DNA from 2 places in the Rhizobium sp. UBA1881 genome. Region 2 is predicted to be linked to the other one. Evidence: riboswitches for the same ligand, from Rfam matches in the RefSeq annotation. Region 2 holds a riboswitch; the other holds the start of a gene.
What was found. Region 2 has a riboswitch for cobalamin ahead of cobU (bifunctional adenosylcobinamide kinase/adenosylcobinamide-phosphate guanylyltransferase). Riboswitches for the same ligand answer to the same signal wherever they lie in the genome.

Region 1 (4,153 bases), on a different contig from region 2:
TAGGGGATGCTGCCATAAGGCAGGAACGCATTGGAGAAGCCGGTCAGCGCCTCGAACTCGACATTCGCGGTCATGCCGCCGAATTCGGGCGAGAAGACGTGGCCTGACTGCGCCGCGCGGATCGTCGGCATCGGGTCTTCGGAGAATTTCAGCGTCTTCAGACGCGTCGGATCCCAGAAGGACTCGCTCATCAGCATGATCACGTCGGGCTTGTCGCTCGGACCGCTGAGATAGCCGTAATTGCGCGAGGGAATGGCGTCAAGCGCCTGCGCATTGAGGCCGGCGGGCGAGGCGACGTCGGCCATCGGGATGTTGAATATGAAGGCGAGGATGAAGCCGTTGCTGCGGTAGTTCTCTTTCTGGTCCCACATCATCGGCACCACCTGAAGGCGGTCGCGGATATAGGAATATTGCGAGTAATCCATCAGCGAGCCGAAGGCGGCGATGACGGGAACAGTTAGGCAGAGATTACGAATACGGTTACGGCGCGCCATCTTCGGCAGGCGTCGCCAGGCGTAGCGCCAAGCAAGCACAAGGCCGGTGACGGAGAGCAGGATGCCGACGGAAACCGCGATAGCCGTCATCGGGCGGTCGCGGACCATGACCGGAAGCAGCTCGAAAATCTGGCGGCCGAACAGCATGTCCGAGGGATAGAGCGGATCGGAAAGGTAGTGCTGCTTCTGATTGGAGACGAGCGCCGGGACGAGGACGAGCGGCAGGACGACCAGTGCAGAGAGGAAACGGCGACCGAGGACGGCATCGACGCACAGCATCACGATGGTAAGCATCACGACCGTGGTCATGCCGGGGCGCGCCGTAGAAGACAGAAATGCGCCGACGTCGGTTGCGCCGCCGCGGGCGATCACCTCGACCGAGAAGGTTGCAAGCAACGCCATCACGGCGGTCAGGGCGACTGCAATTGCGCCGCGCAGAATGGAGGGGCGGGTATCCGCGCCAACGCCGCCATAGAGCGCCGCCTCGCGCATTGCCGCTCCGGACTTGAAAACTTGGGCGATCAATGGCGGAACTCCAGTGTCATCTTAACGTCATCGAACTGTCACATCTTCGTCATGAACGCTAGATGAACCATAGTTGTTTCGCGGGCTTAACGCTTTTTTGATCACAAACTTTTCGGCAGCCGGTTGCCTCATTTCGCGTGGGCTCCGGATGGAGCCTCCCATTGCCGCGCGCGTGCGATCCTTGCGTGCCTTATTTAGCTGTCGTAGGTCATGGATATGTTCGCGTCAGAGGAGAGTTTGCATGCGCAGTTCCGTCGAGATCTACAACGTCAAGACGGGCGAGGCCCGTGTGATTTGGCAGACCGAGAGACTGGTCGAAGCCCCCAATTACGCCCCTGACGGCAGCTATCTCCTGCTCAACGACGAAGGTCTGCTTTATCGCCTGGCGCTCGACGGCTCGGCGAAGGTCGAGCATGTCGATACCGGCTTCGCGACCGCCTGCAACAACGACCACGGGATTTCGCCGGATGGCACCCGCATCGTCATCTCCGACAAGGTCGAGTTCGGCAAGTCGGCGATCTACACGCTGCCGATCGAGGGTGGGGCGCCGCAGCTGGTGACCACCAATCATCCGTCCTACTGGCATGGCTGGTCGCCTGATGGGAAGGAGCTCGCCTATTGCGGCATTCGCGGCGACCTGTTCGACATCTACACGATCGACGTGACCGGCGGCGAAGAGCGGCGGCTGACCAACGGCGAGGGGCGCAATGACGGGCCGGATTATTCGGCCGATGGGCGCTGGATCTATTTCAACTCCAGCCGCACCGGCCTCATGCAGATATGGCGTATCCATCCCGACGGGACCGGCGTGGAGCAGGTGACGCACGACAATTACGGCAACTGGTTCGCGCATCCGTCGCCCAACAACGACAAGGTGGTGCTGATTTCCTACGATCCGGATGTATTCGACCATCCGCGTGACAAGCATGTGCGGATGCGGATGATGGATATGGACGGGGGAAATCTCACGACGCTGTTCGAACTCTTTGGCGGACAGGGATCGATCAATGTTCCCAACTGGTCACCTGGTGGTGACGAGTTCGCCTATGTGCGATATTTCCCGGTCGAGGCTTGAGCGATTGCATCATGCGCGGTTTGTCGGCATAGGTGGCGCGTCGGGTGCCCGCAGGCTTGCGGGAGAATCGGGAATTCGGTGCGAGACCGGAACGTGCCCAACGCTGTAAGGCCGACGTCTGCCGCTTGATGCCACTGGCGCTTTTTGCCGGGAAGGCGTGGCAGACGGATGACGCCAAGTCAGAAGACCGGCCCGACAATCATAGACTGACCGCCTGGACAGCGGCCGGTTGTGTTGTTGGGGATTGACGATGCGACCAGACCAATCTGGCTCTCTTGCGAGAGCCGGTGCCTTTTCGACGAGCGAGCGCGACGCCGTTTACAGAGCCATCGAGACCAGACGCGACGTGCGATCCGAGTTCCTGCCGGATACGGTGCCTGATGATGTGATTGGACGGCTGCTGGCTGCTGCCCATCATGCGCCGTCTGTCGGCTTCATGCAGCCGTGGAATTTCATCGTCGTTCGCGATGAGGCCGTGCGATCGACCGTGTGGGAGGCCTTTGCCAAGGCCAATGCCGAGGCGGCGGAGATGTTTTCCGGCGAGCGGCAGCAGGCCTACCGCGCCTTGAAACTCGAGGGTATTCGCACGGCACCCGTCGGCATCTGCGTGACCTGCGATCCGGATCGCTGCGGCGACGTGGTGCTGGGGCGGACACACAATAGGCGGATGGATTCCTATTCGACCGTCTGCGCGGTGCAGAACCTGTGGCTCGCGGCGCGTGCGGAAGGCGTCGGCGTCGGCTGGGTCAGCATTTTCCACGAGGCCGATTTGAAGCGGGCGCTCGGCGTGCCTGATCGGATCGAGATCGTTGCATGGCTCTGTGTCGGCTATGTCGATCGGCTCTACGAGGAGCCGGAACTCGCAGTGAAGGGTTGGCGGCAGCGATTGCCGCTGGAGGAGCTGGTGTTTACCGATCGCTGGGGCGGGGGCGTGTAGCCCGCGACGCCTGTTACTGCTTCTGAGCCGGCGGTTGCTGCGGCTGGGCGCCCGGCATGGCTTGGTGCTTGAGGTCGATCGATCCCTGATCGCCGGCGAGGAACTGCGGGCCGACCTGGCGCACCTTGCCGGCACTGGGATCGTAGGGGCGGTCGGGGACCTGCGCCTGGGGCGCCGGCTGCTGTGGCGTAGGTTGGGTTTCGGGCTTGGCGGCAGCGGTGTTCGGGGTTTCGATCGTGGTGATCGAGCTCCGAGGCGGCGGGGCGCTCACAGACTGGTTGCGGCGCATCTGTTCGTAATAGGCGGGCAGATTGCAGCTGCAGGATGATTTCTCACCGGGCTTGCGGTTCTTGTAGGCGAATGCATTCGGCATGGCGCTGTAGGGCGCGCCTGTCGAGGCCGAGATCATGTTCTCGGTCTCGCCGCTGGAAACATCGTGATAGTAGAGCTCGGTTTCGATACCAGGGCACATCTGCTGGCAGGTGTTGGCGTCGCGGGCGAAATCGAAGGAGGTTGCGTTCGAGCGGATGGGGAAGAAGCCGCCGTCGCAGCTGCGCACGCAGATCGTGTTCAGATGCGTCAGCGGCTGGCCGCCGGGCGAGAACTCGTAGGAGCGCTGACGCTCGCCGCCGAGCGGGATGAAGGTGTCGCTGCGCATCGCCTGATCGTCGATGCTGGGCGGGGTCGCATATTGCGGCTCTTCATATTGCTGCACGGGCGCATTGCAGTTGTTTTCGTCGAGTGCTGCGAAGAGCTCGTTGCGCAGGCGGGCGTCCGGGCTTTGCGCGCGCAACTCGTCGCGACGCATCTGCAGGTCGGCGATGTTGTCGAGCATCTTCGCTTCGGCTTGCTCAAGCTCGCCGCAATAGCCGGCATTGTCGCCGCCGATGACCACCATGCTGCCGCTGCTGCAGCCGTTGCGGCGCTGGTCGCTGCGCAGCTTGCGAAGCTCGAGGTTCTGTTCGGTGATGGCGCTGGCGAAGCGGCGTATTTCGGGCGACATGCCGCCGCCGATCGTCTCTGCGATGGTCGCCAGACGAGCGCGCAGCTGACCGCATATCGGCGCCAACTGCGCATAGGCAGGGGCGGAAACTGCAATCAGGAGTGCTGCGGCCAGCGTGA
Region 2 (4,153 bases):
TGCCCTGCCGGGCATCTCCCCCACAGGTGGGGAGATTGGCTGGGCTTGCCCGCTCGTTCCGATCTCTATTGTTTGGCGAGGGGCTAACCGCGAGCCGATCTCCCCCCTTGTGGGGGAGATGTCCGGCAGGACAGAGGGGGGTAACCCACCCGCCGACAGCGCCCGCCACTCCTCAACCCCAACAACACCCCGCCCCGGCCACCAGATCCCGGCCTTCATCAAAGGCGCCGCCGCCTCCGGCTTTTCACCGCCAGACAACATCGCCTCGGCATAATCGAGAAACGCATGCGTATTCGCATCGCCCCCCTCGATCAGATAGGCCCAGAGCGCATTCAGATCTTCAAGCGGTACATTCGAAAACGGCGTCAACCCCGCATCCGGCTTCGAATCCCCTGGCAGCACCGCGATCAACGCCGCGTGCCGCGCGGCAGCCGCATGCAGCGCCTCCAGCGCATAATGAAAATAGCTGGCGCCCCCCAGCGCCCTCACGATGATCAGCTTCGCATGCCGCGCCGTGCGCTCGACATAGGCATCGACGGACATCGGATGCTTGAGGCTCATCAGGCTGGCGATGCGCAGCGACCGAGCATCCGCGCGCCGGCCATGCGTAGCCGCCACCGCCGCCAGTTCCGTGTCGGCGGCCGAGAGAAACAGGATGTCGCCGGGAGACTGACCGAGATCGATCGCCTCCTCGCCGTCGCTGATTGTTCCCTGCTGGGCTAGGAGAAGGTGCATGGCAGTATGTCTTTACGGGAAATGTTATTCGTAGGCGCGGAGTGCGTGGCCCCCTCATCCGACCCTTCGGGCCACCTTCTCCCCGCGGGGGAGAAGGGAAGATTGGCGCGAGCGGCCGGCCCCGAGTCCCTTCTCCCCAGCGGGGGTCCGAAGGACGGGTCGAGACCAGCGGCTCGACCCCGGTCGGTGGCCCGAAGGGTCGGATGAGGGGGCCACACGGCACCACTCAAGCAATCTTCAAAACCGGACGCGCCCATTTCAACCATCAACCTTAAACCAGCGCCTCGATCGCCTGACGCACCGCGCCCTCATCCATCTCATGCAACCCGATCACCACCAGCCGCGTACCGCGCGCCTCGCCGGCGGCCCAGGCGCGGTCGAAATAGTGGTCGATGCGGCTGCCGACGGCCTGCAGCTGCAGGCGCATCGGCTTGCCGGGAACGTCGACGAAGCCCTTGAGGCGCAGAACGTCGTGCTCGGCGATGATGCCCTTCAGGCTCTCGACGAAGACGGCCGGATCGGCGATCGGGCCGAGTTCCACGACGAAGCTGTCGAACTCGTCGTGATCGTGCGGCGTGCCGTCCTCATGTTCAAGCTCGTGATGGGACTTGCGGTTGCCGATATCTTCCTCTGTGCCGATGCCGAGGCCGAGCAGAACGCTCGCCGGCACGTCGCCATTCTTCGCCTCGATCATCGCGGGCTTGCGCGCCGTGCGCGAAGCAACCTCTTCGCGGACGCGGGCAAGGCCGGCGCCGTCGATGAGGTCGGTCTTGTTGAGCACGATCAGGTCGGCGCAGGTGAGCTGATCCTCGAAGAGTTCCTCGATCGGGCTCTCGTGGTCGAGTGTCTCGTCCTCGACGCGGCGGGCATCGACGGCATCATGATCGTCGGCGAAACGGCCGGCGGCGACGGCGGCGCTGTCGACCACGGTGATCACGCCATCGACGGTCACCTGGGTGCGGATGTCGGGCCAGTTGAAGGCGGCGACCAGCGGCTGCGGCAGGGCAAGGCCCGAGGTTTCGATGACGATATGATCCGGCCGGTTCTCGCGTTCCAGAAGCTTGCTCATCGTCGGGATGAAGTCGTCGGCCACGGTGCAGCAGATGCAGCCATTGGTGAGCTCGATGATATCGTCCTCGGTGCAGTTTTCCGCGCCGCAGCCCTTCAGCACTTCGCCGTCGACGCCGAGATCGCCGAACTCGTTGATGATGAGCGCGATCTTCTTGCCGCCCGCATTGGTCAAAAGGTTGCGGATCATCGTCGTCTTGCCGGCGCCTAGGAAGCCGGTGATGACGGTGGCGGGGATCTTCTGCTGGTTCATCAATTCAACCCTTCATTTTCAGCGGCAGTCCCGCCGCGATAAAATACACATCCGCGGCGACCGCCGCGATCATCTGGTGCAGCCGTCCGGCATGGTCGCGAAATTCGCGCGCCATCCGGTTCTCGGGCACGATGCCGAGGCCGACTTCATTGGAAACGATTACGAGGCGCGCCTTGGCCTTCGGCAGATAGGCGGCCAGTGCCGCGAATTCTGCTGCCATATCGCGCTCATCCATCATCAGATTGGTGACCCACAGCGTCAGGCAATCGACCAGAACCGCCCGCCCCTCGCCATCGATCGCGGCAAGTTGGCCGACGAGATCGAGCGGCTCCTCATGCGTCGTCCAGAGATCGCCGCGATCGGCCTTATGCTGGTCAATCCGGGCGCGCATCTCCTCGTCCCAGGCGCGGCCGGTGGCGATGTAGTGGCGATCGAGGCCGCTGTCGATGACGAGCTGTTCGGCAAAGCGCGACTTGCCGGAGCGGGCGCCGCCTAAAATAAGCGTAGAGGATGCGGTCGTCATGCGTGGACGACTTCACAGGAGCGCGTCCAGCCTGACGCCGACGCCAAAGTCTCATTATCTGCCATGACAACCTCCGTGCTGGCATCGGGCACACTTGCCCAGGGGTGGGCTTTGCGCCCGGCACGATTGGCAGGTCTCCTGGCTCGCGGGTCCAGGCGCGATCGGGATAGCCACGCAGGCCATCCCGATCGTGCCATCGGTTCTTCCTCGCCTTCCCGGCTGCAATCATGAAAAGGCGGACGATTCGTAGATAAGGAGGCGTCCAACCCCGGTTGATCATGGCTTGCATTGCCAGTGGCTTTTCCGCCGTCTTCAGCTCCTCGCCCGCCTGCACCACGCAGGCAGCCGGCTTGAGAGCATCCGACGCCGGATGGAAGACCCTGACCGCTCTACAGTCGCGGGGTCGGCTGTGATGAAGGCGCCCTGGTTGGGTCCACCCCGTCACATTCCCTTTTCATCCGCACCGCTTTTGGCGATCCGGAACCATCCGTTATCGATCCATGGTTAGGCAAGCGCGACTGCGAAGTCAATCGACCGCCAATCTCGCCCACCGGCCAAATTGATTGATATCAACCCTCAAGACGATCATCTCTACCAAATTTATCGTCTATAATCAGGCACTTAATGTCATAAAAACTTGTTGCGTCAGCCGGGTTTTTGCCGCATTTGCAGCGCACGCGGCGCAGCACCGCAACTATCCCCTCTTTTACCACCCTTGAACGGGCTTTCGCCCGCCTAGTTTCCCCATCATGCGCCTGAAAATCAATCTTAGACGGCTTGGCCCGCTACACACACTGCTCGATGCGGGGCGCATGCGCGCGCTTCTCAGGCGCAGCGAAATGGGCATGGTGCTGGCCGGCGCGTTGATCGGCGTCACGTCAGGCCTCGCCGTCACCGGCATGAGCCTGATCTCGCGCGAGATGCACAGCCTGATCTTCGGGATCAGCGATGTCGAGCGTTTGAGCTCCTCTCAGATCGACGACAAGTTCCTGCTGATGGCCGCCCCCGTCTGCGGCGGCATCCTGCTCGGCCTGTTGATGTATGTGCTGGCGAAGACCCGCAAGAAGCCGATGGTCGACCCGATCGAGGCCAACGCACTGCACGGTGGCCGCCTGTCCTTGACAGACAGCATCATCGTCGCGATCCAAAACCTGATATCCAACGGCTTCGGCGCCTCGGTCGGCCTCGAGGCCGGCTACACCCAGTTGGCGTCCGGCATCGCCTCGAAGCTCGGCTTCAAGCTGCAACTGCGCCGCGCCGATCTGCGCGTCCTCGTCGGCTGCGGCGCCGCCGGCGCCATCGCCGCCGCCTTCAACGCGCCGCTGACGGGCGCTTTCTACGCATTCGAGCTGATCATCGGCACCTATACGATCGTGTCGCTGACGCCGGTCGTCGTCTCGGCGCTCGTTTCCACGCTGGTCGCTCGGCTGCTGGCCGGCAGCGACTTCATCATCGATGTCGGCGATTTCGGCACCGTCATGCCGGCCGACTATGTGCCCGCCATCCTGCTCGGCGCCTTCTGCGCCGGCATCGGCATCCTGATCATGCAGGGCGTCGCCTTTATCGAGGAGCTC

Region 1: it holds a riboswitch for cobalamin, as region 2 does, so the genes downstream of both, bluB (5,6-dimethylbenzimidazole synthase) here and cobU (bifunctional adenosylcobinamide kinase/adenosylcobinamide-phosphate guanylyltransferase) in region 2, are expected to answer to the same signal.

What each region holds. Positions count from the first base shown of each region.
Region 1 is NZ_DDHH01000134.1:18,458-22,610, forward strand. Features, by position in the region: gene B3605_RS16405 (LTA synthase family protein) at 1-986, opposite strand, end outside; gene B3605_RS16410 (TolB family protein) at 1,261-2,094, shown strand; cobalamin riboswitch at 2,120-2,304, shown strand; gene bluB (5,6-dimethylbenzimidazole synthase) at 2,345-3,031, shown strand; gene B3605_RS16420 (DUF2865 domain-containing protein) at 3,045-4,153, opposite strand, start outside.
Region 2 is NZ_DDHH01000169.1:26,344-30,496, reverse strand. Features, by position in the region: partial or broken gene B3605_RS20905 (cobaltochelatase subunit CobN) at 1-735, opposite strand, end outside; gene cobW (cobalamin biosynthesis protein CobW) at 1,007-2,056, opposite strand; gene cobU (bifunctional adenosylcobinamide kinase/adenosylcobinamide-phosphate guanylyltransferase) at 2,061-2,579, opposite strand; cobalamin riboswitch at 2,691-3,082, opposite strand; gene B3605_RS20890 (chloride channel protein) at 3,329-4,153, shown strand, end outside.